Linked DNA regions of Beijerinckia sp. 28-YEA-48. The protein of the gene in region 2 interacts with the protein of the main gene of each other region in a pairwise test. Links are inferred from orthologs where the notes say so. Each region holds a gene or a part of one and is shown on either strand. Other genes may lie near its edges. The genes, in order: dnaE and BLW50_RS20945.

The links.
Region 1: the proteins of BLW50_RS20945 (region 2) and dnaE interact in binary tests that used the Escherichia coli proteins (3 or more experiments, as listed by UniProt). The link is inferred for Beijerinckia sp. 28-YEA-48 from one-to-one orthologs.

Annotation. Positions count from the first base shown.
Region 1 is NZ_FNSI01000001.1:2,277,134-2,292,757, reverse strand. Bases 7,110-11,107 are described here. They hold dnaE (DNA polymerase III subunit alpha), read left to right. Parts: upstream 7,110-7,433; coding sequence 7,434-10,907; downstream 10,908-11,107. Other genes in these bases: BLW50_RS10785 (protein-L-isoaspartate O-methyltransferase family protein), read right to left, coding at 10,930-11,107. Also shown: BLW50_RS10830 (hypothetical protein), read left to right, coding at 1-33; BLW50_RS10825 (peptidylprolyl isomerase), read left to right, coding at 54-509; tRNA preQ1(34) S-adenosylmethionine ribosyltransferase-isomerase QueA, read left to right, coding at 590-1,693; tRNA guanosine(34) transglycosylase Tgt, read left to right, coding at 1,690-2,820; BLW50_RS10810 (hypothetical protein), read left to right, coding at 2,875-3,081; proS (proline--tRNA ligase), read left to right, coding at 3,695-5,029; BLW50_RS10800 (lipoprotein-releasing ABC transporter permease subunit), read left to right, coding at 5,026-6,345; BLW50_RS10795 (ABC transporter ATP-binding protein), read left to right, coding at 6,350-7,036; more of BLW50_RS10785, read right to left, coding at 11,108-11,760; BLW50_RS10780 (amidohydrolase family protein), read right to left, coding at 11,844-13,310; BLW50_RS10775 (Bug family tripartite tricarboxylate transporter substrate binding protein), read right to left, coding at 13,428-14,402; BLW50_RS10770 (pilus assembly protein TadG-related protein), read left to right, coding at 14,829-15,624. UniProt on the Escherichia coli protein: DNA polymerase III is a complex, multichain enzyme responsible for most of the replicative synthesis in bacteria. This DNA polymerase also exhibits 3' to 5' exonuclease activity. The alpha chain is the DNA polymerase catalytic subunit.
Region 2 is NZ_FNSI01000001.1:4,462,523-4,477,128, forward strand. What follows is about bases 3,625-6,604. They hold BLW50_RS20945 (aminotransferase), read right to left. Parts: upstream 5,708-6,604; coding sequence 4,541-5,707; downstream 3,625-4,540. Other genes in these bases: BLW50_RS20940 (polyamine ABC transporter substrate-binding protein), read right to left, coding at 3,625-4,536; cobU (bifunctional adenosylcobinamide kinase/adenosylcobinamide-phosphate guanylyltransferase), read left to right, coding at 5,784-6,323; BLW50_RS20955 (LysR family transcriptional regulator), read left to right, coding at 6,411-6,604. Also shown: cysK (cysteine synthase A), read left to right, coding at 1-537; rpsT (30S ribosomal protein S20), read left to right, coding at 678-938; chromosomal replication initiator protein DnaA, read left to right, coding at 1,718-3,232; more of BLW50_RS20940, read right to left, coding at 3,451-3,624; more of BLW50_RS20955, read left to right, coding at 6,605-7,064; BLW50_RS20965 (tripartite tricarboxylate transporter substrate-binding protein), read left to right, coding at 7,467-8,495; BLW50_RS20970 (cupin domain-containing protein), read right to left, coding at 8,548-9,051; BLW50_RS20975 (ABC transporter substrate-binding protein), read right to left, coding at 9,297-10,178; BLW50_RS20980 (TonB-dependent receptor plug domain-containing protein), read left to right, coding at 10,530-12,416; BLW50_RS20985 (FecCD family ABC transporter permease), read left to right, coding at 12,515-13,564; BLW50_RS20990 (ABC transporter ATP-binding protein), read left to right, coding at 13,561-14,346; BLW50_RS20995 (MmcB family DNA repair protein), read left to right, coding at 14,368-14,606. UniProt on the Escherichia coli protein: Shows aminotransferase activity with methionine and histidine as substrates, and to a lesser extent also with phenylalanine.

The DNA.
Region 1 (15,624 bases), 2.2 Mb from region 2 along the record:
CCGGCGGCCAAGAAGCCGGCCAGCGCCATTTAGTTCTTACACCAGGAGACACTATGTCGGACGAAGGAAATACCCTGACGCTTGAAACGACCAAAGGTTCGGTCGTCATCCGCATGCGCCCCGATCTGGCGCCCAACCATGTCGAGCACATCAAGAAGCTCGTCGGCGAAGGCTTCTATGACGGCATCGTCTTCCATCGTGTCATCGACGGCTTCATGGCCCAGACCGGCTGCCCACATGGCACCGGCACCGGCGGTTCGAAATATCCGAACCTGAAGGCCGAGTTCAACAACGAGCCGCACGTGCGTGGCACCTGCTCGATGGCGCGGGCGCAGAACCCGGATTCGGCCAATTCGCAGTTCTTCATCTGCTTCGGCGACGCGAGCTTCCTCAACCGTCAATATACGGTGTGGGGCGAAGTCACGTCCGGCATGGAGAATGTCGACAAGATCAAGCGCGGCGAGCCCGTTCGCGAACCCGACAAGATCGTCTCGGCCAAGATCAGCTGAGTTTAGACTAAAGGTCTTGGATTAAATCTGACCGGCCGGATGTTCGCATCCGGCCGTGATCCGTTTCAGGAAGTGTCTCTTTGCGTGTCGACCTCTTCGACTTCGATCTCCCGGAAGATCGCATCGCGCTGCGCCCGGCCGAGCCGCGCGACAGCGCCCGTATGCTTGTCGTCGAGCCCGATGCGCCGCTGCGCGATCATATCGTCGGCGACCTGCCGACCTTCCTGCGCCCTGGCGACGTGGTCGTCGTCAACGATACGAAAGTTATTCCTGCCCGCTTGAGCGGCGTGCGCGTGCGCGGCGAAGCGGTGGCGCGCATCGAAGCGACGTTGCACAAGCGCGAAGGCGACAGCCGCTGGCGCGCTTTCGTGCGTCCAGCCAAGAAACTCAATGTCGGCGAGCGCATTCGCTTTGGCGACAGTTCCGAAAGCATGGCCTGTCTGCTCGCCAGCCTCGATGCCGAGGTGATTGAAAAAGGTGAAGGCGGAGAGGCGCTTCTTGAATTCGCGTTGACTGGTGCGGCGCTCGACGACGCGATCGTCAATCTCGGCTCCATGCCGCTGCCGCCCTATATCGCCTCGAAGCGCGGCGAGGACACCCACGACGCCAGCGACTATCAAACTCTGTTCGCGCGCGAGAGCGGCGCGGTTGCCGCGCCAACGGCAGGGCTACATTTCACGCCCGAGCTTGTCGCGAGTCTCGAAGCGCGCGGCGTCGCCATCCACAAAGTGACCTTGCATGTGGGAGCAGGGACCTTCCTGCCGATGAAGGTCGACAATACCGACGAACACCGCATGCATGCGGAGTTTGGTGTGATCTCCCCTGAGGTGGCCGACGCCCTGAACCGCGCCCGTCGCGCTGGCGGGCGCCTGCTGGCGATCGGCACCACTAGCCTGCGCATTCTCGAGACGGCGGTGGACGAGCAGGGCGTTATCCATCCGATTGCCAAGGACACGTCGATCTTCATCACGCCCGGCTATCGCTTCCGGGCGATCGACATGCTGCTGACCAATTTTCACCTGCCGCGTTCGACTTTGTTCATGCTGGTTTCGGCCTTCGGTGGACTGACCGCGATGAAGGCGGCCTATGCCCATGCCATCGCTAAGGACTACCGCTTCTACAGCTATGGCGATTGCTGCCTGTTGACGCGCGCTGCCGATCCAACCAAGACCATGGACTCATGAGCAACGGTTTTTCTTTCGTCATTGCCAAAACCCAAGGCGCAGCGCGCACCGGCCGGATCATCATGCCGCGCGGTGAAATCCGCACGCCGGCCTTCATGCCGGTTGGCACCGCAGCGACCGTCAAGGCGATGTACCCGCAACAGGTGCGGGAGCTGGGCGCCGACATCGTTCTCGGCAATGTCTATCACTTGATGTTGCGGCCGGGCGCCGAGCGCGTCGCTGAATTCGGCGGCCTGCATCGTTTCATGAACTGGCCCTATCCGATCCTCACCGATTCCGGCGGCTTCCAGGTGATGTCGCTCGCCAAGCTGCGCAAGCTCGATGAGAACGGCGTCACCTTCCAGTCGCATATCGATGGCTCGCGCCATCTGCTGACGCCGGAACGGTCGATGGAGATCCAGCATCTGCTTGGCTCCAACATCCAGATGCAGTTCGACGAATGCGTCAAACTGCCGGCGTCCGATGCGGAGACGGAGCGCGCCATGCGCCTGTCGCTGCGCTGGGCCGAGCGTTCCCGCAAGGCCTTTCGCGGTGGCGACGGCCATGCTGCCTTCGGCATCGTGCAGGGCGGGGCCAATAAACCGTTGCGCATCGAAAGCGCTCGGGCGCTGGCGGACATGGATTTCCATGGCCTGGCCATCGGCGGCTTGGCCGTCGGCGAGCCGCAGGATGTGATGTTGGACATGATCGAAACGGTCGAGCCGCATCTGCCGTCAGCCAAGCCGCGTTATCTGATGGGCGTTGGCACGCCAGACGATCTGATGAAGAGCGTGGCGCGCGGCGTCGACATGTTCGACTGCGTCATGCCGACCCGCGCTGGCCGCCACGGGCAGGCCTTCACCAGCTTCGGCAAGCTCAATCTGCGCAACGCGAAATATGCCACCGACCAGCGGCCTCTGGACGAGAACTCGCCCGCTTCGGCCGGTCGCGATTATACCCGCGCCTATCTGCACCATCTGGTGAAGTCAGAAGAGATTCTGGCCATGATGCTGCTGACCTGGAACAATCTGGCCTACTACCAGCAATTGATGGCGGGCATGCGCGAGGCCATCGCGACGGGCAATCTGGCCGATTATTGCGACGGTGTGCGCGAGGGATGGGCGCGGGGCACGGACGCCGAGGCTTAAAGCAAATTGCGTTTCGACCGAAACACGACGCGCTCGGTAGGCGAAGGGGCGGCAATGGACAAATTCAATATCGAAGTGTTTGCGAAAGGCGCTCAGCAGGAACTGCAGAGCCGTGAAGGCGCGTCAACGGCGGCGGCAGCCATCGAGAAGCTGGCCTCGATGCTGACAGAGGAACTGGAATACATCGTCAGAGATGACAAAGGCATTCGCTTGTCGATCATGGAATTGAAGAAGCTGGCGGCGCAGGAAAACGTCAGATAAGGCGCGGCTCACTAAAAGCAAAAGCCAAAAAACAAAAGCAAGGTTCGCTGGGGCCAGCCCGCGAGACCTTGCTGTTTAGTTCTTGCTGACCTGCCATGTCCATTTTGCGGCCTCGGTGGAGGTCGCAGCGCCTTTAGCGGCGCAGGCTAGCGGCAGGCTCCCTCCCGAGACTCGGTATTTGCGACTACCAAATTTGGGTAGCGGCCTCCTTTTGGATTGGCGTCGCGAAGCTAGCTAAAGTGCGACCACGTGTCACGTGAATTCAGTAGCAACCTATCGATTTTTTTGAGCCGATTATTGTTCCCAAAATTTGCGATAACCTGCTGATTATAATGGTATACAATGATTTTTCCAATTTCGCGGGCCGGACGCCCCACATTAAATCGGGATAATTTTCTCGGAATTCGCCAACATTCCGCCAGTGTCGGACCGTTCAGCTCGCCCACGTCGACAGTGATCCCCGAATTTGCCCAACGAACCGCCTGAACAAACGCTGCCACGCTTGTAATTTTTTCCGCAGTGCGATTGGTAACAGAGCCTGAACTGACTGCGGATTTCTCTACGATTCGTCCCTACCTTTCAGGTCCACGCAACGCCACAACTGGAATGCCGAATGCGTCTGTCCCGATATTTTCTGCCGATCCTGCGTGAAACACCCAAGGAAGCGGAAATCGTTTCGCATCGCTTGATGCTGCGCGCCGGCATGATCCGGCAGGAACAGGCCGGTATTTATGCCTGGCTGCCGATCGGTTTGCGGGTCCTCAACAAGATCCAGGACATCATCCGTGAAGAGCAGAACCGCGCCGGCGCCATCGAATTGCTGATGCCGACGATCCAGTCGGCGGAGCTGTGGCGCGAGTCCGGCCGCTATGACGACTACGGCAAGGAGATGCTGCGCATCAAGGATCGGCAGGAGCGCGAAATGCTCTTCGGGCCGACCAACGAGGAAATGATCACCGAGATCTTCCGCGCCTATGTCCGCTCCTACAAGGATCTGCCGCTCAATCTCTACCACATTCAGTGGAAGTTCCGCGACGAAGTGCGGCCGCGCTTTGGCGTGATGCGGTCGCGTGAATTCCTGATGAAGGACGCTTATTCCTTCGACATCGATGCGGAGAACGCCCGGCATTCCTACAACAGGATGTTCGTTGCTTATCTGCGCACCTTCGCGCGCATGGGCCTCACCGCCATCCCCATGGTGGCCGACACCGGCCCGATCGGTGGCGACCTCAGCCACGAATTCATCATCCTGGCCTCGACCGGCGAGAGCGAAGTGTTCTGCCACAAGGATTATCTGTCCTTCGAGCCGCCGCCGGCCAATATCGATTTCGACGACAAGGCTGGCATTCAGGGCGTCGTCGACAAGTGGCGCTCGCTCTATGCGGCGACGTCGGAAATGCATGACGCCGCCGCCTTCGACGCGCTTCCCGAAGCCGCGAAGGTCTCGGCGCGCGGCATTGAAGTCGGCCATATCTTCTATTTCGGCACCAAATATTCGCAGGCCATGCGCGCCGTGGTGAACGGTCCCGATGGCAAGGAAGTCGCCGTGCACGGCGGCTCCTATGGCATCGGCCCGTCGCGGCTCGCCGCCGCGATCATCGAGGCCAACCATGATGACGCCGGCATGATCTGGCCGGATGCCGTCGCGCCGTTCCATGTCGGCCTCGCCAATCTGAAGGTCGGCGACAAGGCGGTCGATGCCGCCTGTGCGGATCTCTACGAGCGGCTGACCAAGGCTGGTGTCGACACGCTCTATGATGACCGGGACGAGCGGCCGGGCGCGAAATTCGCCACCTTCGATCTGATCGGTCTGCCCTATCAGCTCATCGTCGGCCCCAAGGGCTTGGCCGAAGGCAAGGTCGAGATCAAGGAGCGGCGCAGTGGCGTCCGCGAGACCTTGTCGCCTGATGAGGCCTTCAACAAGCTCAGCGCGCGGTTCTCTGCATGAATGCACCCGTTGCAGCCCCGGCAAGCAATAGTCAGGCGCCCAACAAGCAGGCGCCGGCATCCGGCACGCGGCCTTTCTCCGCGTTCGAATGGATGCTGGCCATGCGCTATCTGCGCTCGCGCCGGGCCAACGGGTTCGTTTCGGTCATCGCCGGATTTTCCTTCCTCGGCATCACGCTGGGCGTCGCCACGCTCATCGTCGTCATGTCGGTGATGAACGGCTTCCATATCGAGCTGATGAGCAAGATCATTGGCATCAATGGCCATATCTTCATGCAGGGCGCCGACACGCCGCTCACCGACTATGATGAGGTGATCGGCCGGATCACGAAAGTGCCTGGCGTTAAAGTGGCGCTGCCGATGGTGGAAAGCGCCGCTGGTGTTTCTTCGCCCTATCAGCAGTCAGGCGCGTTGGTGCGTGGCATCCGCGAGAGGGACATCAAGCAATTGCCGGGCATTGCCGGCAATGTGAAGCTCGGCACATTGGACAATTTCGACACCTCGGAAGGCGTCGCCATCGGTCAGAAACTGGCTGAGAATCTGAGCGTGCGCGTCGGCGATAAGGTGTCCATTCTCACTGCCCGTGGCGCGCAGACACCCTTTGGCGTTGCCCCACGCATCAAATCCTATCCCGTCGTTGCGATTTTCCAGATCGGGGTGTCCGAGTTCGATGGCATTTTCGTCTATATGCCGTTTGCCGAGTCGCAGGAGTTCTTCAACCGCGAGGACGAGGCGACGGTGATCGAGGTCTTCGTCGATAATCCCGACGACATGGACAACATCCGCACCAAGCTCGATGCGGTCATCGGCCGGCCGATGATCATGACCGACTGGCGCCAGCGCAATCGCTCCTTCTTCGAGGCGTTGAAGGTCGAGCGCACCGTGATGTTCTTCATCCTCACGCTCATCGTCATCGTCGCGGCGCTCAACATTATCTCGGGCCTCACCATGCTGGTGAAGGACAAGGGCAGGGCGATCGCCATCCTGCGCACCATGGGCGCCACGCGCGGGGCCATTCTGAGGATATTCTTCATCACCGGCTCGGCCATCGGCATTGTCGGCACATTGGCCGGTTTCCTGCTTGGCCTTTTGGTGGCGCATAATCTCGAGTCGATCCGCACAGGACTGAACGCTGTGTTCAACCTCAACCTGTTCGACCCGACCTATTATTTCTTAAGCCGTCTGCCCTCGGTCGTCGTGCCGTCGGACGTGATCACCATCGTCACCTTGTCGCTCAGCCTGTCTTTGCTGGCGACGATCCTGCCGTCTTGGAGCGCTGCCAAGACGGACCCTGTTGAAGCGCTGCGCTACGAGTGATGCCGTGACCGTTGCGCCCGCCCTGCAATTACACAAGGTTGAACGCCGCTACGTCCAGGGGGAGGGAACCCTGGATATTCTGCGTGGCGCGGATCTGGGTCTCTGGCCCGGCCAGTCGGTGGCGCTGATCGCGCCGTCGGGCGCCGGCAAATCGACGCTGTTGCATCTGGCGGGTCTGCTCGAACATCCCGATGCCGGCGAGATCTATGTCGGTGGTCTGCCGACAGCCCATATGGGCGATGCCGAGCGCACGGCGTTGCGCCGGGTCGAGATTGGCTTCGTCTATCAGTTCCATCATCTGCTGCCGGAGTTCTCGGCGCTTGAGAACGTCATGCTGCCGCAGATGATCCGCGGTCTTGATCGGGCCGAAGCGCGCAGCCGCGCCACTGAGATTCTCACCTTCCTCGGTCTTGGTAAGCGTCTGGAGCATCGGCCAGGAACATTGTCGGGCGGTGAGCAGCAGCGCGTTGCCATCGCGCGCGCCGTCGCCAATACGCCGCGTATCCTGCTTGCCGACGAACCCACCGGCAATCTCGATCCGCGCACCGCCGATCTGGTGTTCGGTGCTCTCACCGAGATCGTTCGCGCGTCGGGTCTCGCGGCCCTGGTCGCCACCCACAATATGGAACTGGCGAGCCGCATGGACCGTCGCGTCACCTTGCGTGACGGGCTGCTCGTCGAGCTGGAATAGGCCTGTCTGGCCGCGCCTCGCAGCCGGTTTCAGCCAGCAGCCGGCTTAAGTATTGATTAACCATAAATTTCCCTGAAACAGTCCCGGCGTATTTCACGGGTTGCATTTACAAGAATGAGAACAAATAATGAACTTACAGTGATCGAAACGGGAAAAGGACATTGTCATGCGCACCTTTCTGAACGACACATTCGAGCTTGCAGCCCTCGGCGCCTTCGTCGCCTTGATCCTGCTTCTGACCCGCGCCGGGGCGCCGCTCGTGTGAGTGCAAACGCCGCTGTTGATGGCGGGAGGGACGTCCCCTTCCTGCTCGACGCGGCCGCGGGCTTCCTTGATCATGCGCGCGGTCTCCCAGAAGGGGGATGTGAGTCGCGAAATATCTGGATTGCCGTCGAATATGCAGCCTGAGAACATGCAGCGGATCGTCGATAAAGTGGGTTTTGTGCACCTGCACGTGCACACCTCTTTTTCCTTGCGCGAAGGCGCGCTGACGATCCCGAAATTGATCGATTTCGCCAAGGCCGATTCCATGCCGGCGCTGGCGATCACCGATACGAACAATCTGTTCGGGGCGCTCGAGTTTTCCGAGAAACTCTACAAGGAAGGCATCCAGCCGATCATCGGCTGTCATCTCACCGTCGATTTCGGCGATGGTCGCAACCTCGGGAGTCGTGCTGACGATCCCCGCGCAGGCCGTGGCGCCGTCGTCGTGCTCGCCCAGGATGCCGAGGGCTATGCCAATCTGATGCGCATCGTCTCGGCGGCTTGGATCGATCCCTCCGCTGGCGATCTGCCGCATGTGCAGATCGAAAAGCTCGCGGCCCAGGCCCAGGGCCTGATCGCGTTGAGTGGCGGCCCCACCGGCGCCATCGACAGTCTCATCGGCGATGGTCGTGCTGAACACGCCGGCCAGCGCTTGGCCGAACTGGAGCGGATTTTCGCCGGCCGGTTTTATGTTGAATTGCAGCGCCACGGCACACCGCTGGAGAAGCGGATCGAGCCGGTGCTGCTTGATTTCGCCTATCGGCGCTCGCTGCCGCTCATCGCGACCAACGAACCTTATTTCGCCGCGCTGTCTGATCACGAGGCCCATGACGCGTTGCTGTGCATCGCCGACGGCACGACCACAGGCCAGACGGGCCGGCGCCAACTCACCGCCGATCATCGCTTCAAAACGCGCGCCGAAATGCGCGGCGTGTTCGCGGATGTGCCCGAAGCGCTGGCTCATTCGGTCGAGATTGCGCTCCGCTGTAACTATCGGCCGACGACACGCGGGCCCATTCTGCCGCGCTTCACCACCGAGACCGGCGAACAGCGCGACGAGGTCGAGGAATTGCAACGCCAGGCGCGTGAAGGCTTGGCGCGCCGGCTCGCCGTGCACGGCATGGCCGATGGCTTTGGCGAGAGCGACTATCAGGAACGGCTCGAGTTCGAGCTCAGCGTCATCATCAAGATGAAGTTTCCCGGCTACTTCCTCATCGTGGCCGACTTCATCAAATGGGCGAAGGCGCAGGGTATTCCGGTCGGTCCCGGCCGTGGTTCGGGCGCAGGCTCCCTGGTCGCCTGGTCGCTGACCATCACCGATCTCGATCCGATGCGGTTCGGCCTGCTGTTCGAGCGCTTCCTCAATCCAGAACGCGTCTCGATGCCGGACTTCGACATCGACTTCTGCCAGTATCGCCGCGACGAGGTGATCCGCTATGTGCGCCAGCGCTATGGCGTCGATCGCGTGGCGCAGATCATTACCTTCGGCTCGTTCCTGGCGCGCGGCGTCATGCGCAACGTTGGCCGTGTGCTCGAAATGCCGCTGGGGCAAGTCGATAAACTGGCCAAACTGGTGCCGCAAAATCCGGCCGCGCCTGTCAGCCTGAAACAGGCGATCGAATCCGAGCCGCGCCTGCAGGAGGCGATGAAGGAGGACGAGCGTGTCGCCACCATGCTCGACATCGCCCGCAAGCTCGAAGGGCTTTATTCCAACGCCTCGACCCACGCCGCCGGTATCGTCATCGGCGACCGGCCGCTGGTCGAGCTGGTGCCGCTCTATCGCGATCCGAAGTCGGACATGCCCGCCACCCAGTTCAACATGAAATGGGTCGAGCCGGCGGGGCTCGTCAAATTCGACTTTCTCGGCCTGAAGACGCTGACGACCTTGGCGATCACCGTCGAGCTTTTGCGCCAGCGCGATGTCGAGATCGAGATCGACAAGCTGCCGCTCGACGACAAGAAAACCTACGAGATGCTGGGCCGGGGCGAGACGGTCGGCGTGTTCCAGGTGGAAAGCGCCGGCATGCGCAAGGCGTTGACGGAAATGCACGCCGACCGGCTGGAAGACATCATCGCGCTTGTCGCGCTGTATCGCCCAGGTCCGATGGCGAACATCCCGACCTATTGCGCCGTGAAGTTGGGCGAGCAGGAAGCGGACTATATCCATCCCAAGATCGAGCCGATCCTGAAGGAGACGTTCGGCGTCATCATCTATCAGGAACAGGTGATGCAGATCGCCCAGCTCCTGTCGGGCTATTCGCTCGGCGAAGCTGATATGCTGCGTCGCGCCATGGGTAAGAAGATCAAGGCCGAAATGGACGCGCAGCGCGATCGTTTCGTCCGCGGTGCGGTCGAGCGCGAGATTTCGAAGGTGAAGGCCAACGAGATTTTCGATCTCTTGGCCAAGTTCGCCGACTACGGCTTCAACAAGAGCCATGCCGCCGCCTATGCGCTGATCGCCTATCAGACAGGCTGGTTCAAGGCCAACCACCCGGTCGAGTTCCTGGCGGCGTCGATGACGCTCGATAAGGCCAACACCGACAAGCTGGCGGAATTCCGCAACGAGGCGCAGCGCCTCGGCATCAAGGTCGAGCCGCCTTCCATCAATGAATCGGAATCCGATTTCGCCGTGCGCCGCGATGCAAATGGCGAATTGCACATCCGCTACGCGCTCTCGGCCGTGAAGGGTGTCGGCGAGGGCCAGGCGCAGGCGATCGTGACCGCGCGCGGCGACAAGCCGTTCCGCGACTTCGGCGATTTCGCCAATCGCATCGATCCGCGCGCCATCAACCGCAAGGTTCTGGAAAACCTGGCCGCTGCCGGCGCCTTCGACGTGTTCGAAAAGGAGCGGGCGCGCGCCATCGCGGCGATCGACACCGTTCTAGCCCAGGCCAACCGCACCCAGGCCGAGGCGCTGGCCGGCCAGTCGGCGCTGTTTGGCGATAGCGCTGCGTCATTCATCGTGCCGAAGGCGCAGCCCTGGTCGCCGTCGGAGCGGCTGCGGCGCGAATTCGATGCCATCGGCTTCTTCCTGTCGGGCCATCCGCTCGACGATTACCAGCAGGTGCTGGGGCGCCTGCAAGTGCAGCGCTGGGTCGACTTCGCCCGCTCGGTGAAGCGTGGCGCCTCGGCCGGTCGCCTCGCCGCCACCGTTCTCGATCGCCAGGAGCGGCGCACCAAGTCCGGATCGAAAATGGGCATCGTCACCCTGTCCGATCCCTCAGGGCAATATGAGGCGATCCTGTTCCAGGAAGGGCTCAATCAATATCGCGACCTGCTGGAAAAAGGCTCGGTGGTGATGGTGGCCGTGCAAGCCTCGCTCGAAGGCGAGGATGTGCGCGCCCGCATCGCCACGGTCGAGGCGCTCGATCGGGCGGCCAGCAAGGTGCAGAAGGGCCTACGCATCTTCATGCGCGATGATTCACCGCTCGCCTCCGTGGCGCAGCGCCTCGGCACGAAGGGCGAGGGCGAAGTCTCCTTCGTGCTGATGCTGGAACGCGACCGCAGTGAGGTGGAAGTCAAATTGCCGGGCCGCTTTCACGTCTCGCCGCAGATCGCCGGGGCCATCAAGGCCATCCCCGGCATTGTCGCGGTCGAGCATATTTAGAAATATTCCTGCCGCACAGGCTTTAAATGTTGGCGCGGGTGGATAGCCACCAACCGTCGCCCGCGCACCAGCTTGTGTCACCAGGCATGCTTCCGCGTTGAAGCGAACGGACTTGATGTGCATTGCCCCGCACGAAGGCATGATGGAGTTGCTCGGCTTCCCAGTCCGTGCGGGCACCTTCACAGTCGATGAAGACGACGGGCCCGACCGCGAAGCGCGCGTCGAAAGTGTTGTCGGCGCGACGCGTTACGAGGAGCATCATGCCGTTGATCGGTCTGTCGGGCGTGAGGGGAAAGAGAAGCCGCCCGCCGACATCTAGCGCGTCGAGCCACGCATCCAACGGCCGCGTCGCGCCGGCGTTGACATAGATGACGTCGAATTTCGCGCTCAAGGGTTCTGTGCCCGATTGGGCATATATCGTGACATGAGGAAAGCCGGCCAGATTGATGGCCGCTCGGTTTGCAAGTTCAGGATCGATTTCAAAGGCCGCGACCGATCCCGTCGGTCCTGTGAGCTCGGCGAGGATGGCGGTATAGTACCCAGTTCCAGCGCCGATATGAGCAATACGTTCCCCAGCTACGACCTCCAGGGCCGCTAGGCAGCGACCATGCAGGCGTGGTTCACCGTTGTTTATGGTGCGATCGGCGCGCAGGGCCAGCACGGCATTGGTATAAAGGAAGCATAAGTCATCGGAAGGCGTCTTGACGTAACCCGTGCCAGTGGAAACGTACCATGGTCCAGGGCCGACGAAGCGTTCGCGCGGAACCTTTGCAAAGGCTTCGGTCAGACGGCCGTCGAGCCCTGCCGTGACAAGGCTGGCATAATATCTTCGCAAAGCGACGGTGCTGACCATACGGGAACTCCCATGATCGCCGGCTCCGTCGAGCAAAGCAAAAAAGCAGGCGGCTGTAAAACGCCTGCTGCTCACAAGGACTGCTAGCCGCCACAGCAGGCCGGTGGCGTCAGCCGCCCGCCGGCGCTTTTACGAATGCGCAGGGACGATTCCTTGGCCGCCCGCACGATGCGCGGCACGTCATAGGCGACAAGCTTGCCGCCGCGCTTGACGATCTTACCGTCGACGATGACCGTGTCGACATTGGCTGGCGTCGCCGACATCACGACGGTTGCCTCGATATTGGCTAAGGGCGCGGTGTTCACGTCATTGGTGTTGATCAGAATGATGTCGGCGCGCTTGCCCGGCGTCAGCGATCCCGTGACCTTGCCGAGGCCAAGCGCCTTGGCGCCGTTGATTGTGCCCATTTCGATGACTTCCTTGAAACCGAGGAAGCTGTCTTTCTCCGACTTCGTGCCGCGCCAGGGGATCGCCATGTTCCAAGTGAAACGCATGATCTCCAGCATGTTCGGCGGGGTGATCGAACTGGCGTCGCATGACAGCGAGATCGACAGGCCGGCCTTGCGCATGCGCATGAAGGCTTCACGGGCATCGCCGGCCAGGCCAAGACGATGTTCGGAATGGGTGGCGAAGCTGAGGGGAGAGCCGGCGCGCACCATGGCGGCATAATCCTCGTCCGAGCCCGGCAGATAGTGGCAGACGAGGAAGTTCGGTCCCAGATAGCCGCGCTTCTCATAGTCGACGGCATCGAAATTATTGGGCGGCGCCTGGCCCGCATGGACAGCGATCTTCAGCTTCCGTTGCATCGCGCGGCCGACGTCTTCGTGGAAGGTGGCTTCCGTCGCCTGGCCGATGGCGCGCAGATTGACGCCGAAATGCACCAGCCCGTCGAACGCGGTCCCGGAGGAGAAATAGTCTTTCTGGACACGGTCGATATCGGTGAAATCGAGCGGCTTGTCGCGCGCCAGCATGTCGATATGGCCATAGGCGTAGCGGGCGCGCAGCAACGAGTCCTTGTGGGCGCGCAGTTCAGCATCGGCATGGGCCGGGGAGCGCACGTTATGCGCCCAATTGTGCACGGTGGTGACGCCATTGTTGGCGAGTTCGGCCATCGCCAGCATGATGCTGTTGTAGAAATCATCGGGCGTATAGAGCGCTGATGTCGCGTTCTTCGCCGGGAAATATTCAAAGCCGCCGTCGGCGAGATAGTTGCGGCCGAGCGCGCTCCACATGTGATAGTGGGTGTCGATGAAGCCCGGCATGACGATCATGTCTTCGGCGTTGATCGTCTCGACGTCAGTGCCGCTCAAGTTCTCGCCGACCGCTTCGATCACGCCATTGCGCACGAGCACATCGGCGCGCGGCAGCACGCCGAGTTTGGGATCGACGGTGATGACGGCGCCGTTTTTGATCAGATAGGAACCGCGACTGACAGGAGCTGCCGGCGTCTGCGCGACAGCTTCCGCGATGAAGCCGCTGGGTAAAGCGCAGGCGCAACTGGCCAAGGATGTTGCGCCGAGGAGCTTGGAGAATGAGCGGCGATTGAGCATAGGGCGGTCTCCTTCCGGTGAGGGGCATTCGTGGCGGTTTAAAAGCAAATTTCTCGCCACATTCGCGACATCGGGCGACGCATATGACACCTAGAAATGCGGTGTAGGCGGCGAAACCTACAGCTGCGGAATCTTTCCAATCATCGCCGCCCGTTTCCACTTCTCGATCGTGACCAGCATGCGCTCGTGCAGAATCTGGCTCGTGCCGGGGTAGGGCATACCGCCGGCCTTCAGCAGAAAGGCGCGTGTTTCATCCCGCTTGAGGATGTCGTTCAGCAGGCCTTCGATTTTCGCCACATGGTCGGGCGGCGTGCCCGCCGGCATGAGCGCATAGAACTCGGCGATCCAATTGACGTTCTTCAACCCCTGTTCGCGCGAGGTCGGCACGTTGGGGAAGGTCGGAAAGCGCTCGTCGCCGAGCATGGCGACGGCGCGCACGCTGCCGCGGTTCAGGGCGCCGAGCGCGCCCGTAAGATCGAGGATCAGGAAATCGACATTGCCGGTTTCGACGTCGCGCAGGGCCTCCTGAGCAGCCTTATAAGGAACCGGGGTGCCGGTGGCTTGAATCTCGTCGAGATACATGCCGGTGATGGCGATCGACGATGTGGTCGGCGCGCCGTAAGTGGCCTTGCCCTGTTTCGATCGGATCAAGGTGGTCAGATCCGCCATGTTTTTCACTGGGCTGTCGCCTTTAACGACAATGGTGAAGGGCACGTTGACCAGGCTCGTCACCGGCGCGAAATCCTCGAACCGGTAAGGCATCTCCTTATAGAGCACGAAATTGCCGGTGACGGGCGCCGAGGGCGTGACGAACATGGTGTAGCCATCGGGCGGCGCCTTGGCCACGGCATTGCCGCCGATATTGCCGCCCGCACCGGGGCGGTTCTCGACGATCACCGGCTGGCCGACCAGCCGCGCCAGTTCTTCGGTGAAATAACGGGCGAGAATGTCGGCGCCGCTGCCGGCGGTGTAGGAGACGACGGCTTTGATCGGCCGTGTCGGATAGGTCTGCGCGTGAACAGGCGTGGTGGCGATCGAAGCCAATGCAATGATGACGGCCGCAGCCGCACGCCAGCGCGTGCTTCCTCCCATGGTGTCCCCCCAATTTGTGTTCGCGCCCATTTTTCGTTCATGCCGGGCGCGTTGACATCTTAAGGGATCGTGAAGCGCATGAAAATTTTTTCGGCGTTTTCTTGGTCTGTCCCCGGAAATTTCTGAGAAACCCGGAGGAATTCTCATTCATCGTTAAAATCCGCGAATCCTGTTTCGCGGATCGCTTTTCCGCTCCGAGATCGCGAAAATGGCGTCGAAATCGCTGTTTTCTGCCCGATCAACGGATGAAAATTGCATCGTACCCAGCTCATTTTCCGGCTGAACCCCCATCATTTCAACGATATGCGGTCTTTTCGTTCAAACTTGAGCGATGATCTTCATTTTCGCTTGATGGTTGACGAGCCATGACTTGATCCACCTGAAGGCCTGTTGAGCATTCGGGTCTCTGCTGGGGCACTACCCGTTATGAACCTGTCTCTCTTCGCTCGGCTGAAGCAGCATCTGGCTGGCAGCGCGCTTGGCTTTATGGCCGACCGTCGCGCTTCCGTTTCGATGATTTTCACCGTCAGTTCGACCTCCGCCTTGCTGCTCATCGCGGCTTCGCTCGACTATGGCCGCGCGATCACGTCGCGCACATCGCTACAGGCCTCCGTCGATGCCGTGGCCTTGAAGGCGATGCAGGACTATTCGAACGGGATGCGGAATCCGGTCTTGACCAGCACCGCAACCAACTATCTGGCGGCCCTGACGCATGATGCGACGGTGTCTCTCGATACCGGATATCCGGCGCTCAATGCGGCCGGCAACGCGATTTGCGTCAAGGCCAGTAAGTCCATGCCGACGACCTTGATGCGTATCGCCAATGTTGACTCGCTTGCCATCCACGCCTCGGCCTGCAGCACGGTCAATGGTGTCGGCACTGTTGAAGTCGCTCTTGTGCTTGATACGACGGGCTCGATGAGCAATTCGACAAGCGATGGCGTGAGCAAGCTTTCGGCCATGCAGTCCGCCGCCAATGCCTTCGTCGATTACATGTTCGATACGAGCCCACTCAAGGTCGGCATGAAAATGTCGGTGGTGCCATTCGCTGCGGCCGTCAATGTCGGGGCTAGCTATTCGGGCTCGGCATGGTTCGATCTGACCGGCGCGACCGATGAAACATTCCGCAGCCCGGCATTCGCACGCGATTCATCCGTCGCGACAAGCCGCTTCGGTCTGTTCACCAAGCTTAAGGCAACGCGTTCGGCGTGGGATTGGACCG
Region 2 (14,606 bases):
GAGATCGTCGCCGCAACGCCGGGCGCTGTCATTCCGCAGCAGTTCGAGAACCCGGCCAATCCGGAAATCCACCGCAAAACCACCGCCGAGGAGATCTGGAACGACACCAAAGGCACGGTCGACGTGATCATTTCGGGAATCGGCACCGGCGGCACGATCACGGGCGTCGGCCAGGTCCTGAAGCCACGTAAGCCTGGCCTTAAGATTGTTGCCGTCGAACCGGAGGATTCCCCAGTGCTCTCAGGCGGCCAGCCCGGCCCGCATAAGATTCAGGGCATTGGCGCCGGTTTCGTCCCTGCGATCCTGGACCGCACCGTGATTGACGAAGTGGTGACGGTGGGCAACCAGACCGCCTTCGACACATCGCGAAAACTGGCCCGGCTGGAAGGGGTTCCGGTCGGTATTTCGGCGGGGGCCGCCGTGGCCGCCGCCCTGGAAGTGGGCGCCCGGCCCGGGATGGAAGGTAAAAATATCGTTGTCATCCTTCCCGATTTCGCCGAACGCTACCTTTCGACGGCCTTGTTCGACGGACTCTGAGCCGGCACCGCAGCCAGACTCAGAAGCGTTGACGCCGATGGCTATTGCGCCTAAAAGGGCCCGCAAATGGCGGGTCTTTATTTGACCCGCCGCTGAAATTCCTGCCGGGCGGATGTCCGGCATTTTTTCGAGGACAACACATGGCTAACACCGCGTCGGCCCGCAAGGCTGTCAGAAAGATCGCGCATCGTACCGCGGTCAACCGCTCGCGCCGCAGCGCGATGCGTACCTATGTTCGCAAGCTCGAAGAGGCCATCGCTTCCGGTGATGCCACTGCCGCCAAGACGGCGTTCGACACTGCAGCCCCTGTCATCATGCGCGCAGCGCAGAAGGGCATCCTGCACAAGAACACCGCGTCGCGTAAGGTTTCGCGTCTTGCTATTCGCGTGAAGGCACTCTGATTTCAGACTGCGATCGCGTCTATCATTAGAATGGATTGAGAAGCCTGGATCGAAAGATCCAGGCTTCTTGTTTTGTGATTGTCACTTCGTCGTCACGCGGCATTTGCAACGCGCATTTCATCGAGCAAATAATCTTTCAAAGAATCAGCGTTTTGGGCCCCAAGATTTCTGTGTTCTCGGTGTGAGCCTGTTGCGAGAGTGACTCTGCCGCAGCAACATCTCGTGCGACGTTCTCAGCGCGTCAATTGCGACGGAAATGCGTAAATTTCTTGTCGCGCGGAATCAGCCATTTATCCGCGTCAATCTAAAAGCCGCACACGCTTGAATATTTATTTCAGCCCGCGCCTCGGCTTTATGTTGCGTGTTGTTCACAGCAGTGAATAAGTTGATCCAACGGCGCGGGCATGCTGCACGAGAATGTTCATCGCTCGGTAGCGGACAAAACATTTCAGCAAGAGTTTAAAGAGGCAGACGCGTGTCGTTGGAACGTGCAAGTGATGACTGTTGCCGGCTCGGGACAAGCCGGCAGCGGGGGCCAAACAAATGCAGATCAACTGCAAACGGAGACGGGGACATGGCGGCGAACTTTCATTTAACCATTTATCGTTTCGAACGTACTGCGCTTTCAGCTTTGCCGAGTTCGCTCGCGTTTAGGTCTTGACGCCGAACATCATTCGTAGCTGATCGCTTCTCAATTTCAGCACAGAAACCAATCATCATCACCGTGCGTTGCCGTCTGGCTATGCCAGGCGCAAGACGGATATTCTTTGGACATCGCCATGACACTCAACTCGCAACCCGCCTCAGATCACCACGCGCTTCGTCAAGCCGGCGAAACACCGCCGCGTGGCGAAACGAGTGTTGCCTGGGAACGCGTCTGCCAGCGTCTGCGCAGCGAAGTCGGCAAGGACATTTATAATTCCTGGTTCGCGCGCCTCGAATTCGAGCGCATGAACGACACGACGCTGTTTTGCACGGTGCCGACCAAATTTCTCAAAAGCTGGATTCAGTCGCACTATCTTGAGCGCCTGACGTTCGCGGTGAGCGCCGAATTCCCCGGCATGACCCATGTCCTCGTCGACGTGCGCTCAAGCGCGCGACGCCCGGTTCTTGTCGGCCAGCCGCAGAACGCGATTGGACTCGTTGGAGATTCGCACAACGACGTATCGCCTGTGCGCAGCAGCGGCGCTGTCGCGCCGACGGTACGGCGCATCGATACCGCGCCTGCGGAAGTCGAAGTCAACGACGCCTTCGCCGGCGCGCCGCTCGACAAGCACCTCACCTTCGATTCCTTTATCGTCGGCATGCCCAATCAGCTCGCCCATGCGGCCGCGCAGAAGGTCTCGCGCAGTTCGCGCGACGAACCGACGCAGTTCAATCCGCTCTACATTTATTCCTCGGTCGGCCTCGGCAAGACCCATCTACTGCAGGCGATCGCCCATTCGGCCAGCGCCAATGGACAGAAGGTCATTTACCTGACCGCCGAGCGCTTCATGTACAGCTTCGTCGCGGCGCTGCGCACGCAGACGGCGATCCAGTTTAAAGAGAAGCTGCGCGGCATCGATACGCTGGTCATCGACGACGTGCAGTTCCTGCGCGGCAAATCGATTCCGCAGGAGTTCTGCCACACGCTGAACGCGCTGATCGATGCGCGCCGCCAAGTGGTGATCGCCGCCGATCGGCCGCCGTCAGACCTGGAGACGATCGACGAGCGCACCCGCTCGCGCCTGGCCGGTGGCCTGTGCGTGCAGATGCGTCCGTTCGACGAGAACCTGCGCCTCAAGATGGTCGAATCGCTTGTCGCAACAGCCAAGACCGCGCATCCGAGCTTCAACGTGCCGGAAAGCGTCTTCAAATATGTCGCCAACGCCATTCAGACCAATGGCCGCGATCTCGACGGCGCCATCAACCGGCTCATCGCCCATTCGACCTTGGCCGGTGCGCCGCTGACGGTGGAGATGGCCGAAAGTGCTATTCGCGACCTGGTGCGCACCAGCGAGCCCAAGCGCGTGCGGATCGAAGACATCCAGAAGCTCGTCGCCAATCACTACAACGTGTCGAAGTCCGACATTCTGTCGTCACGCCGCACGGCCACCGTGGTGCGGCCGCGCCAGATCGCCATGTATCTGGCCAAGGTCCTGACCCTGCGCTCGCTGCCGGAGATCGGCCGCCGATTCGGTGGCCGCGATCACACCACAGTGCTGCATGCGGTGCGCAAGATCGAAGCCCTGTCGAAGAGCGACAATCCGCTGTCGGAAGAGCTCGAACTGTTGAAGCGCATGCTGACTGATTAGTGGTCAAAAGCCTTCTGGTCATGACCTTGATGTCATCCCGGACATCTGCGCAGCGAATGATCCGGGAACCAGGGGCAAGGGGTAGAGCCTGAGACGGCTGCTACCTTTTTGCAGGCATAGCCAAACGAACAGCAGCACGTACTTTGCCACTGGATACCGGATCACGCTTAGCGTGTCCGGTATGACACCCGGGGCGTCCTGCTATCGTTCCTTGAAAATCACCGCGACGTCTTAATCCGAGTCCATTCGCGCGTCACGAATCGCTGCAACGTCTGCTCGTAAGGCGCCACGGTGAAGAGGCGGCGCATGGTCGCCTCGTCCGGATAGATCGACTTGTTGTCGGCGATCTCCGGCGCCAGCAGAGCCTTGGCTTTCAAGATGCCGCTGGCGAAATTGGTGACGGTGCTGTTGCGCGCCGCTACATCTGGCCGCAGCAGGAAATTGATGAAGGCATAGGCTTCGTCGACATGCTCGGCATCTTTGGGGATGGCGAGATTGTCCATCGACATCAGCGTGCCCTCCTTCGGGATCACATAGTCGATGACGACACCGTTGCCCGCCTCACGCGCCCGGTTGCGCGCCTGAAAGCTATCGCCAGCCCAGGCGACCGCCATGCAGATGTCGCCGTTGGCGAGGGCATTGATATATTCGGATGAGTGGAATTTACGGATATAGGGCTTGACCTGCATCACGAGGTCGGCAGCCCGTTTGATTTCGTTCTGGTTGCGCGTTTCCGGGTTGAGGCCAAGATAACGCAACGCGATCGACAGAATGTCCTCGGGGCTATCAAGCATATAGACGCCGCAGTCAGCGACCTTCTTGATGTTCTCGGGCTTGAAGATCATGTCCCAGGAATCGATAGGGCGGTCGCCGAGGCGCGCCTTGATCTTCTCCACGTTAAACGCGATGCCGGTGGTAAACCACATATAGTTGACGGAATATTCGTTGCCGGGATCATAGGCCGAGAGGCGCGTGGCGATCTCCGGCCAGATTTCCGAACTGTTTGGCAGTTTCGACCGATCGAGCTTCTGATAGATGCCGGCCTTGATCTGCCGTTGCAGGAAGGTACCCGAGGGCACCACCACGTCATAGCCGCTCTTGCCCGCCAATAGCCGCGTTTCCAAGGTCTCGTTGGAATCATAGGTGTCGTAGACGACCTTGATGCCGGTCTCCTTGGTGAACGCGTCGAGCAGCTTCTGGTCGACATAGTCGGACCAATTGAAGACATTCACCACTTTGGTCTGAGCCAAGGCCGGTGTGGCAAGCGCCAGCAGCGCGACGAAAGACGTAAGGAGTTTCCGCATTTTCTTAGTTTCCCGATAGTCCAAAGGCGGGGGCGGCCTGGCGCAGGCGTTCAAGGGCGCGGTCCTGCGTTTCATCTTTTTTGGCGAAGCAGAAGCGCACGGCGTTGCGATAGACGTTTTCCGCATAGAAAGCGGACACCGGTATCGTCGCCACGCCAAATTCACGCACAAGCTTCTGCGCGAAGGCGACGTCGTCGGAAATGGCGAGTTCACTGATATCGATGGTCACGAAATAGGTGCCCTGGCTCGGGATCACCTTAAAGCCGACATCCTTGAGGCCGGCGGTGAAGCGATCGCGGCTCGCCTGGAAGGTCTGGCGCATGGTGGCGAAATAGGCTTCGTCCTTCATCAGCCCGTGCGCCACGCCAACCTGCAAGCTCGGCGCCGTGGTGAAGGTGATGAACTGATGCGCCTTGGACAGGCCCTTCATCACCGCAGGTGCGGCCGCCACGAGACCGACTTTCCAGCCGGTGAGCGAAAAGATCTTGCCGGCCGAGCCGATCTTGACGGTGCGCTCGCGCATGCCAGGCAGGCTCATCATCGGGATGTGTTGGCGACCGTCAAAAACCAGATGTTCCCAGACCTCGTCGCAGATGGCGATGGCGTTGTAGCGGACGCAGAACTCCGCCAGCAGTTCGAGCTGCGCGCGCTCATAGACAACGCCGCAGGGATTGTGCGGGTTGTTGAAGACCACGGCCTTGGTTTTCGGGCCAAAGACGCGCTCCAGATCGGCGCGCGCCATGGTCCAGGACGGCGGCTGCAGGTTGACGAATTTCGCGACGCCGCCGGCGCGCTGCACGAGCGGCAGGTAGGCGTCATACATCGGCTGGAACAGCACGACTTCATCACCCGGCTCGATCACAGCCATCAGGGCGCCAGCCAAAGCCTCGGTGGCGCCCGACGTCACCATGACCTCCGTGGTTGGATCGAGATCCAGGCCCTGGAAACGGCTGTAATGGGCCGCTATGGCCTGGCGCAGCTCCGGCAGGCCCATCATTGGCGGATATTGGTTCCAGCCGTTAAGGACGGCATCCGCCGCGGCGCGGCGGACGTCCTCGGGGCCGGGGTCGTCGGGAAAACCCTGGCCGAGATTGATCGCATTGAGATCACGGGCGAGCCCGGACATGACGTCGAAAATGGTGGTCGGCAGGTCGGCGAGTGTGGGATTCATTGCGCTTCTAAAACAGTCCTGGACGATGTGGTGGGTTCCTAGCATAGGCACCTGAACAGAAAAGGAAACGGAGCGGATGGCTGCACAATCGACCCTGGCGACCCAGGCGACCCTAGTGCTCGGTGGCGCCCGCTCCGGCAAAAGCCGTTTCGCGCAGCAATTGGCCGATGCGAGCGGCTTGCGGAAGCGGATCATCGTCACGGCCACGGCCGGTGACGCCGAGATGGAGCGCCGCATCGCCCATCACCGGGCCGAGCGCGCGGCGGACTGGACCACCATCGAAGCCCCGCTCGCCCTGCCCGAGGCGATCACTTCAGCCGCCGCGGCCACCCATCTGGTTGTCGTCGACTGTCTGACGCTCTGGCTCGCCAATGTGATGCTGGCCGGACACGACGTGGAAGCCAAGAGCCAGCAATTGACCGCTGCGGTCGCCGCCTGCCCATATCCGCTGGTGTTGGTCAGTAATGAAGTGGGCTTCGGCATCGTGCCCGACACCGAGCTTGGCCGTGCCTTCCGGGATGCCCAGGGGCGTCTCAACCAGATGATGGCGGCGACTTGCGCCAAGGTGGTGCTGGTGGTGGCTGGGCTACCGCTCCAGATCAAGCCGCAGGGGTGAGAGGTCCCTTGTTTGGTACTGTCTTGGATGGCACCCTAGCCGCCAAGCTGCCGGACCGAGCTGCTGTATGAGGAGACGAAATATCCAATGGATCGGCTGAGGGCGCTACGGCTTTTTGTCCAGGTTGTGAAAGCGCGTAATTTTACCGCCGCCTCAAGCCAGCTCAACATCTCCCGCTCCTATCTCAGTCGTGAAATCAGCGCGTTGGAAACGGCGCTCGGCGTTCGCCTGATCAACAGAACAACGCGGCATGTGAGTCCGACGGAAGTTGGCCGCATCTACTATGAACGTTGTGCCAAACTTCTCAATGATCTCGACGAAGCCGATTTTGAGTTGGCCGCCAATCATGGTGAGCCGCGCGGTCACATCCGACTGTTGGCGCCAAAATCTTTCATGGTTTTCGCGCTTCCCGACGCCATCGTCTCTTTTTCGAAAAAATATCCAGACGTTGAGATGACGGTTCTGCCGTTTGATCGCAAAATTGACCTGGTCCAATCCGGCATTGATTTGGCTCTGCGCTTTGGCGACCTGAGTGATTCAACTCTGGTCTGTCGCAATTGGCGGCGTTCAATCTCCAGGTCTGCGCGACGCCGCGCTATCTTGAGCAGCACGGATTGCCGAGAACACCCCAAGATCTGCTCGCCCATAACTGTTTGCGGCACACCATTCATACCAACAATGCGGGATGGGTTTTCCAGTCAGCGGATGGGCCCTTGGAGGTCAAGGTTTCGGGCAGTCTGATCGCCAGCAGCTCAATGTTCTTGCGCGAGTGTATTTTGCGGGATCTCGGTATCGGCGTCGTGCCGAGATATAGCGTTGCCTCGGATATCAAGCAGGGCAGGTTGATCACAATCCTGGACGAATTCCCTGTCGGCCCGCTCCCTCTCTATGGAATATACGCCGGCAACCAGCTGTCCCATCGGGTGCGGTTGTTCATGGATCATCTTGCATCGTGGTTTGGATCTGAGCGACTGGAAGTTTAGCTGCCAGGCTCCCCATTGATTGTCCTTTCGCAGCGCGGCATCCGCAGCGCGCTTATCGTTCGCTGAATGGCTCAAAAGGGAACAACACTGTTTCCAAAAGCCATGCCAAACGCGTTTTTAAAGACGCTAATCTGGGCGAAAGACATCAGGGAGGATTGATATGATCCGCGTCGGTCAAACCAGCGTTCTGGCAGGCCTGCTGACCTTTGGCTTGGCCGCTTCTTCGGCGACTTCCGCCTTGTCTCAAGAGCAGAAGGATTACGCCGGCCGTCAAATCCGTTTCGTATCAACAGGCGGCCCGGGCGGCGCCTTCGATACTTACATGCGGACGCTCATCCCGCCGATGGAAAAATACCTGAACGCCACGCTCCTGCCGACCTACGAACTGCTCGGACTGGCCGCGATCGATCGCGTCGTCAACGCGCCAAAAGATGGCAGCACCATCGTGCTGCTCAGCGGCGAAGGCATGATGACATCCTTCCTTTATAAGATGCCGGGCGTCCGCTACGACCCTCGCAAGATGGAATGGATAGGTCGCGTCGCCGATGAAAAGAAAGTCATCGCCGTTTCTCCCACATCCAGCTTCAATTCCCTCGCTGACCTCGTCGCCTCAAATCGCAAAGTTCTTTGGGGCTCGGTCAACAATTCAGACAGCAATAGCGATGCGACGGCGGTTATGGCCTACGTGACGGATATGCCGGCCAAGATCGTCCTTGGTTATGGCGGCTCCTCGGGCGTCAATTTCGCCCTGGCGAATGGAGAAGTCGATGGCCGCGTGGCTTCCCACGACTCCGCCGCCCTTTTCGTGCGGGCAAAGCAATATAAGGTTCTGGCGACGGTCGGCTTGTCGCGATCAAAAATGTTTCCTGACATTCCGACGATCGCGGAAGTGAGCCCGCTGTCCGATGATAAGAAGTTAATTTTGGAATGGCGCGCCAATATCGCCGATTTGGGACGCGTCATGATCACGACGCCGGGAACGAGGCCCGCACTGTTGTCGCTGTTGCGCAAGGCCCTGGAAAATGCGTTGAATGATCCTTTGGTGGTGGAGCGGCTGAAGGAACAACAATTGGTGCCCGCCTTCGCCAACGCCGAGGAGACCGTCAAGCTGGTCGAAAAATCCCTCACCATGTTGGACGCGCCGCACATGGAACAGGTGCGGAAGATCGCATTGGAGCGATATTATTGAACATGAGAAGGCGGGCGTAATCCCGCCTTCTCCCGAACGCTATTTTTCCGTTCTATTTTTTCTCCGCAGCGGAATAGAATTCTCCCGTTCCCGGCACGAAGCGTTGCGCGGAAACGTCCGTGCGCCCACCGTCCCTTGCGTGTGGCGCATAGGCGGCCACTTGAAGAAGTTCGAGCTCTTCCTCGCCGGCGCTTTCAAACCAATATCGCGAAAAACGCGGCGTCACCGTGCCTTCGTTGGGACCGAACTCGCCAATCAGCACATCATTGGGTCCGTAGAAGCGGACACGTCCCTTGAGCACCATCCAAAACGTATCGACCCGGCTGTGATAGTGAAGATTGTTTTCGCCACCGCCCTTTTTGACAATTTGCACGACGGCCTTGAACAGATCCGTCCGGTGCAGCGCGACGAACCCTTTCCCCGTGCTGACCCCTTCCGGCTTCTCATATCGGAAATTGCCATATCGCTTTTCGGCGTCCAGGTGCTTTGCTTCCAGCTCATCTACACGGGCTTGCTCATCTGCCGGGGCTGGCGCGGTGATGCTCTCAGGGGCCATTTTTCTCTCCCAATTTGCGTGACCAGCCGGCGCGGTCCATTGGCGACAGGCGACGTCGCAAACGCTGGACTTTTGTTTTCTGCGCCAACCAGCGATCCATGAGCAGTCTAGCTGAAACACCTGTTTCCGCTATGCAGCAATCGGTGACATGACTGTTGACTGAGTTGGAACCTCTGTTGGTTGAGGCTGAAGCGCGCTTGTGCCGGCCCGCTCCCTAGCGGTGTTCAACGCGTCTGGGACGGCATTCACCGCACCTTGGCTTTGATCTCCTGCGCCAAACGGGCCGCCAGGGCGGGAATGGCCGGGCCCGGGCAGATGGTGAGCAGATCGGGCACGACCAGGCGGCGCTCAGGCGGATAAAGCCGACGCAAGGCCGGGTGTTCGAGCAGGGCCTCGCCCTGGTCCTCCGGACGGTCGTGCGCCTCGGCCACCATGAGATAATCGGGCCGGGCCGCAACAACCCGCTCAAGATCGACGAAGCCGCTCGCCATGAGGCCGACGTCGCCGGCGGCATTGCGCAGGCCCGCCTTAACGGCGAGATCGCCGGCTAGGCCAGCATGCAGAACATAGCCGCGCCGGTGCAAGATGAGGAAACTGCGCTGCGGCACTTCCCCAGCCAAGGCGGCGAGGGCGCCCGTGCTTTCATCAATGGCCGCCACCAAAGCCGCGCCCCGGTCGGGGTGGCCAAAGCGTGCCGCCAGCGCAGTGATCTCGCGCCGGGTCTCGTCGAGACTGACCCAAGAATCAACGACAGCGAACGGCCGCGCCTTGGCGGCGAGGAAATCCCGGGTGAGGCGATTGTCATAACGGCCCAGAACGACGAGATCGGCCGAGAGGCGAATCAGTTCCTCGGCCGCGCCGGTGTTGCGCGGCAGACCAGCGGCCTGCGCCGCGAGAAAAGAAATCTCCTTGTCGGCGGCAAAGGGACTGAGCGAGACGATCTGATCGCGATCGGCCAGGCTCAGCACAAGCTGATCGGCGCAAAGATTCGCCGATACAATCGAGGGTTGTTGCGACGGTTGTTGCGCCTGCGCCTCATCAGCCATGACGAGCATGGCGACGAGCGCCATGGCCTTCATGCCACACCTGCCAGAGTTACGGCCGGAGCCGGCCTTGCCACCTTGCATTCGCAGAATCGCCTCTGTACGGTCATAATTGTTGGTGCCCCAGCGATGGGGTGAAACGGGAATGCGGTGAGGGAAACCGATGCCGCAGCTGCCCCCGCAACTGTAAGCGATGAGCTGACTTCGCACCATGTCACTGGGTGATCACCCCGGGAAGACGCGAAAGCAGCGACGATCCGCGAGCCAGGAGACCGGCCAACATCTTCGTTTTCTCTCAAGCCGTCGGTGGGATGGCAGGAGGCTATAGTGATGCATCGTTCCCCTGGTAACGCCGCCATTCTGGCTGGCGTTTTTTGTTTATCCGCGCCGGTTCTGTCAAACTCAGCTAGCGCGCAAAATGTCCCGCCAGGGTATGTGCCGCTGCCAACGCTGGTCATCACCGCCAACCGCACACTACTGCCGATCGAGCGGCTGGGCGCCAGCGTCACTGTCATTCCAGCCGAAGAGATTCAGAACTACGGCACCAAGAGCCTCGCCGACGTGTTGCGCGGCACGCCGGGCCTCAACATCACCGAAACCGGCGGCCCCGGCTCCTTGTCGAATGTCTCGCTGCGCGGCTCCACCCCCGGCCAGACGCTGGTGCTGATCGACGGCATTCGCATCGGCGATGCTTCGAGCACCGACGGCTCGCTCGATTTCGGCGCGCTGTCGGCCATCGATATCGACCGCATCGAGATCGTGCGCGGCCCGCAATCGGCGCTTTATGGTTCCGACGCCATGGGCGGCGTCATCAATGTCATCACCCGCAAGGGCGAGCGCAAGCCGCGCCGCAGCGTGCAGGTGGAAGCCGGCACTTACGGCACGATTTCAACGACGGGCACGCTCTCTGGTGCGACCGACACGGTCTCCTATGCCTTCTCGCTGACCGGCTTTCACTCCGATGGCTTCTCGCGCTACGGCTATCGCATCGGCCGCATCACCAGCACGCTGACGCAACCGCTGGAAAACGACAAGACCGACAAATTTGCCGGCTCGGCGCGGGTGACATTCACGCCGTCCGACAGTTTCTCCGTCGATGTCGGCTTGACGCGCTTCGCCGATGTCGCGCGCTTCGACAATCCCGGCGCCTTCATGCCGGCCGACAAAGACACACGCTTCAACAAAGGTCGACAATTCGTCACCACTGCCTTCGTGCGCGCCAATTTCGATCCGTTCGGCGGCCTGTTGAAGAATTCACTGACCGTCTACTCGAGCCTCATCGAGCGGTTCAACCGGCTGGAGCAGTCGTGCTTCGACACGTTCTTCAACAGCTATAACTGCGACACGACCTTCCGCTCGCGCCGCGTCGGTGTCGAATATCAAGGCACGGCCAATCTCGGCACATACGGCCAGTTCATCTTCGGCGCCAAGTCGGAACGCGAAACCGCGTCCTCGCGCGAGGATTGGCTGCAGGCGCCTTATACGATCTCCATGCCCTTCTGGGGCACGCAGATCACCAATTCGGTGTTCGCACAGCACAGCATCACTCTGTTCGACCGCCTCGACCTGACACTTGGTGGGCGCATCGACGCCATCGACAACAGAACCGTGTTCCCGACCTGGCGCGCCACCGCTGCCTATCGCTTCGACGAGACCGGCACGCGGCTGCGCGTCAGCGCCGGTACCGGCGCCCATGCCGCCTCGCTCTATCAACGTTTCAGCATTTACGGTCTGCCGAGCCTGCGGCCGGAACAGAACTTCTCTTATGAGGCCGGCATCGACCAGACCTTGTTCGATGGCCGGGTGAAAGCCTCGGCCACCCTGTTCGACAGCTGGTATCGTAACCTGATCGACTTCAATCCGGCGGCCAATTTCTTCATCGGCCAATATTACAATGTCGGCCACGCCCGCATTCGCGGCGTCGAAGCCTCGATCGATGCGGTCATCGTTCCCGACACCTGGCGCGCGCGCGTCACCTTCACCGGCATGACCGCCGTCGACGAAGACAAGCAGATCGGCCTGTTGCGCCGGCCGCGCCAGCAGGGCAGCCTTTCGGTCATCTACACCGGCATCCCGAACCTGGAGGTGGAAGGCCGCGTCTACGTCGCCTCGGCCCGGACCGACATCAGCAACGACTTCCCCTATGGGCGTGTGACCTTGCCGCAATATGGCCGGGGCGATATTCGCGCCAGCTACAAGTTCAATGATAATGTGACCGCCTTCGCCCGGCTCGAGAACGTGACCAACGCGCGTTATCAGGAGATCCGGGATTATGGCGTGACCGGCCGCGCCATCTACGCCGGCTTGAAGGTGACATGGTAGAATCGACCACCACAGCAAATCGCGTTTCAACAGAAACGCGATTTTGCCCAAAATCTCTTATTTTGACGCGTCTCCATGACATTTGATGAGGTCATCAAATGCTGAAACGCTACGCAGCACCGTCTAAAACAGTCAGGCTCCGGACGGCTTCGGCCGCCTCCGGAGCCTTTCTCATTGTGCTGTTTGCCGCGCTGATCGTCGTTGCTGTTCTGTCCCTGATGCTCGGACCGGCGCATCTTTCGCTGCACGAACTTGTTCTCGGCCTGACCGGCGAAAGTGAAACCGCTGCGATCATTCTGCGCGAGATCCGGCTGCCGCGCGTCATTCTCTCGATTTCCATCGGCGGCATGCTGGGCCTCGCCGGCGCGGCGGTGCAGGGACTGAGCCGCAATCCTCTGGCTGAGCCGGCTGTGCTGGGCACGCCACAGGCGGCGGCGCTCGGCGCGGTGCTGATGATCTATTCCGGGTTGGCGGATGCCTTCTCGCTGGCGCTGCCGCTCGCCGCCATACTCGGCGCCATGCTCGCCATGCTGGCGACCTTGCTGGTCGTGCGCCGCGTCGGTGGGGTGATCTCGCTGCTGCTGATCGGCCTGATGATCGGCAGCCTGGCGGCCGCCGCCATCTCGCTGATCCTGTCGCTCTCCTCCAATCCCTATGCGGTGACGGAAATCGTGTTCTGGCTGATGGGCTCGTTCACCGATCGCTCGATGTGGCACGTGGCTTTGTCGCTGCCCTTCATCATCGTTGGCGCAGCGGCATTGTTCTGGTGCGGACCCGCCTATAAAGCGCTGACCTTGGGCGAAGAGACGGCGACCTCGCTCGGCTTCGATGTCTGGCGCGTGTCGCTGATCACCAGCGCCGGCATTGCGCTAGGTGTCGGCGCCGGCACGGCGGTCGCCGGCGCGATCGGCTTCGTCGGCCTGCTCGCGCCACATATTGTGCGGCCGTTCGTGCGCTCGGATGCGCAAGCGATCCTGCTGCCGTCGGCGCTGGTCGGCGCCATCCTCACCACGTCGGCCGACATCATGGTGAAACTCATTCCAGCGACGAGCGAGATCCGGGTTGGCGCGCTGATGGCCGTCATCGGCGCCCCTTGCTTTCTCTATCTCGTCATCGCCCGTCCCTACCGGCTGGACGACCGCGCATGAGTGGCAGCAGCTATATCATCGTCGACCACCTCGGCGTCGCGCTCGCCGGCCGCAAGATCATCGACGACCTGTCGCTGTCCCTGGAGGCCGGCCAGTTCGTCGCCTTGATCGGCCCAAACGGCTCGGGCAAGACGACCTTCCTGCGCGCGCTCGCCGGCCAAATGGCGATATCGGGATCGATCACCCTCAACGGCACGGCGCTCGCCAGTCTATCTCTACCGCAACGCGCCCGCGCCATCTCCTATCTGCCTCAGGACATGCGCCAACCAATCTGGCCGGTGCCGGTGCGCGACATCGTCGCTTTAGGACTGATGCCGTTCGACGCGCGGGCGGATGGCAACGATCCGGCCATCGAGCAGCAATTGCAGGACCTCGATCTGCTCGAACTGGCTGAGCGCGGCGTCGAGCGGATTTCCGGCGGCGAGCGCATGCGGGCGCTTCTGGCTCGCGCCCTTGTCGGGCCGCAGCCGATCGTGTTGCTCGACGAGCCGTTGAATTCGCTCGATCCGGCCCATCAGCTGCGCGTGATGGATCTGCTGCAAAAGCGCGCGCAAGCCGGCAGTCTGGTGATCGCGGTCATCCACGATGTCGATTTCGCCGTCCGTTACGCGACCCGAATTCTCGCCTTCAAGGACGGTCGCCTTGCCGCCGACGGGCCACCGCGGCGACTGATCAAGACCGACGTGCTCGGCGAGATTTTCGGTGTGTCGATGGCGCGTGCGCAAACGCCGGATGGACCTATTCTTGCCATGCGTCCGCATCGGGATTTAGATCGCGCCTGAATAATCAGGTCTGCCCTCGTGATGAATCCCGATTCTCCCGTTCCGCCCGAAGACAAACGCCAATCGGCCCATGCGGCCATGGTGATGCGCGGCGTACAGCGCTTGATGCGCGCCCATCGGTTGGAATCGCTCGTCGAAATGCCGCTCAACAACGGCCGGCGCGCCGATGTGATCGCGCTGCGCGGCGATGGCCGCTTTCATATCGTCGAAGTGAAATCGAGCATCGCCGATTTTCGCACCGACAAGAAATGGCACGAGTA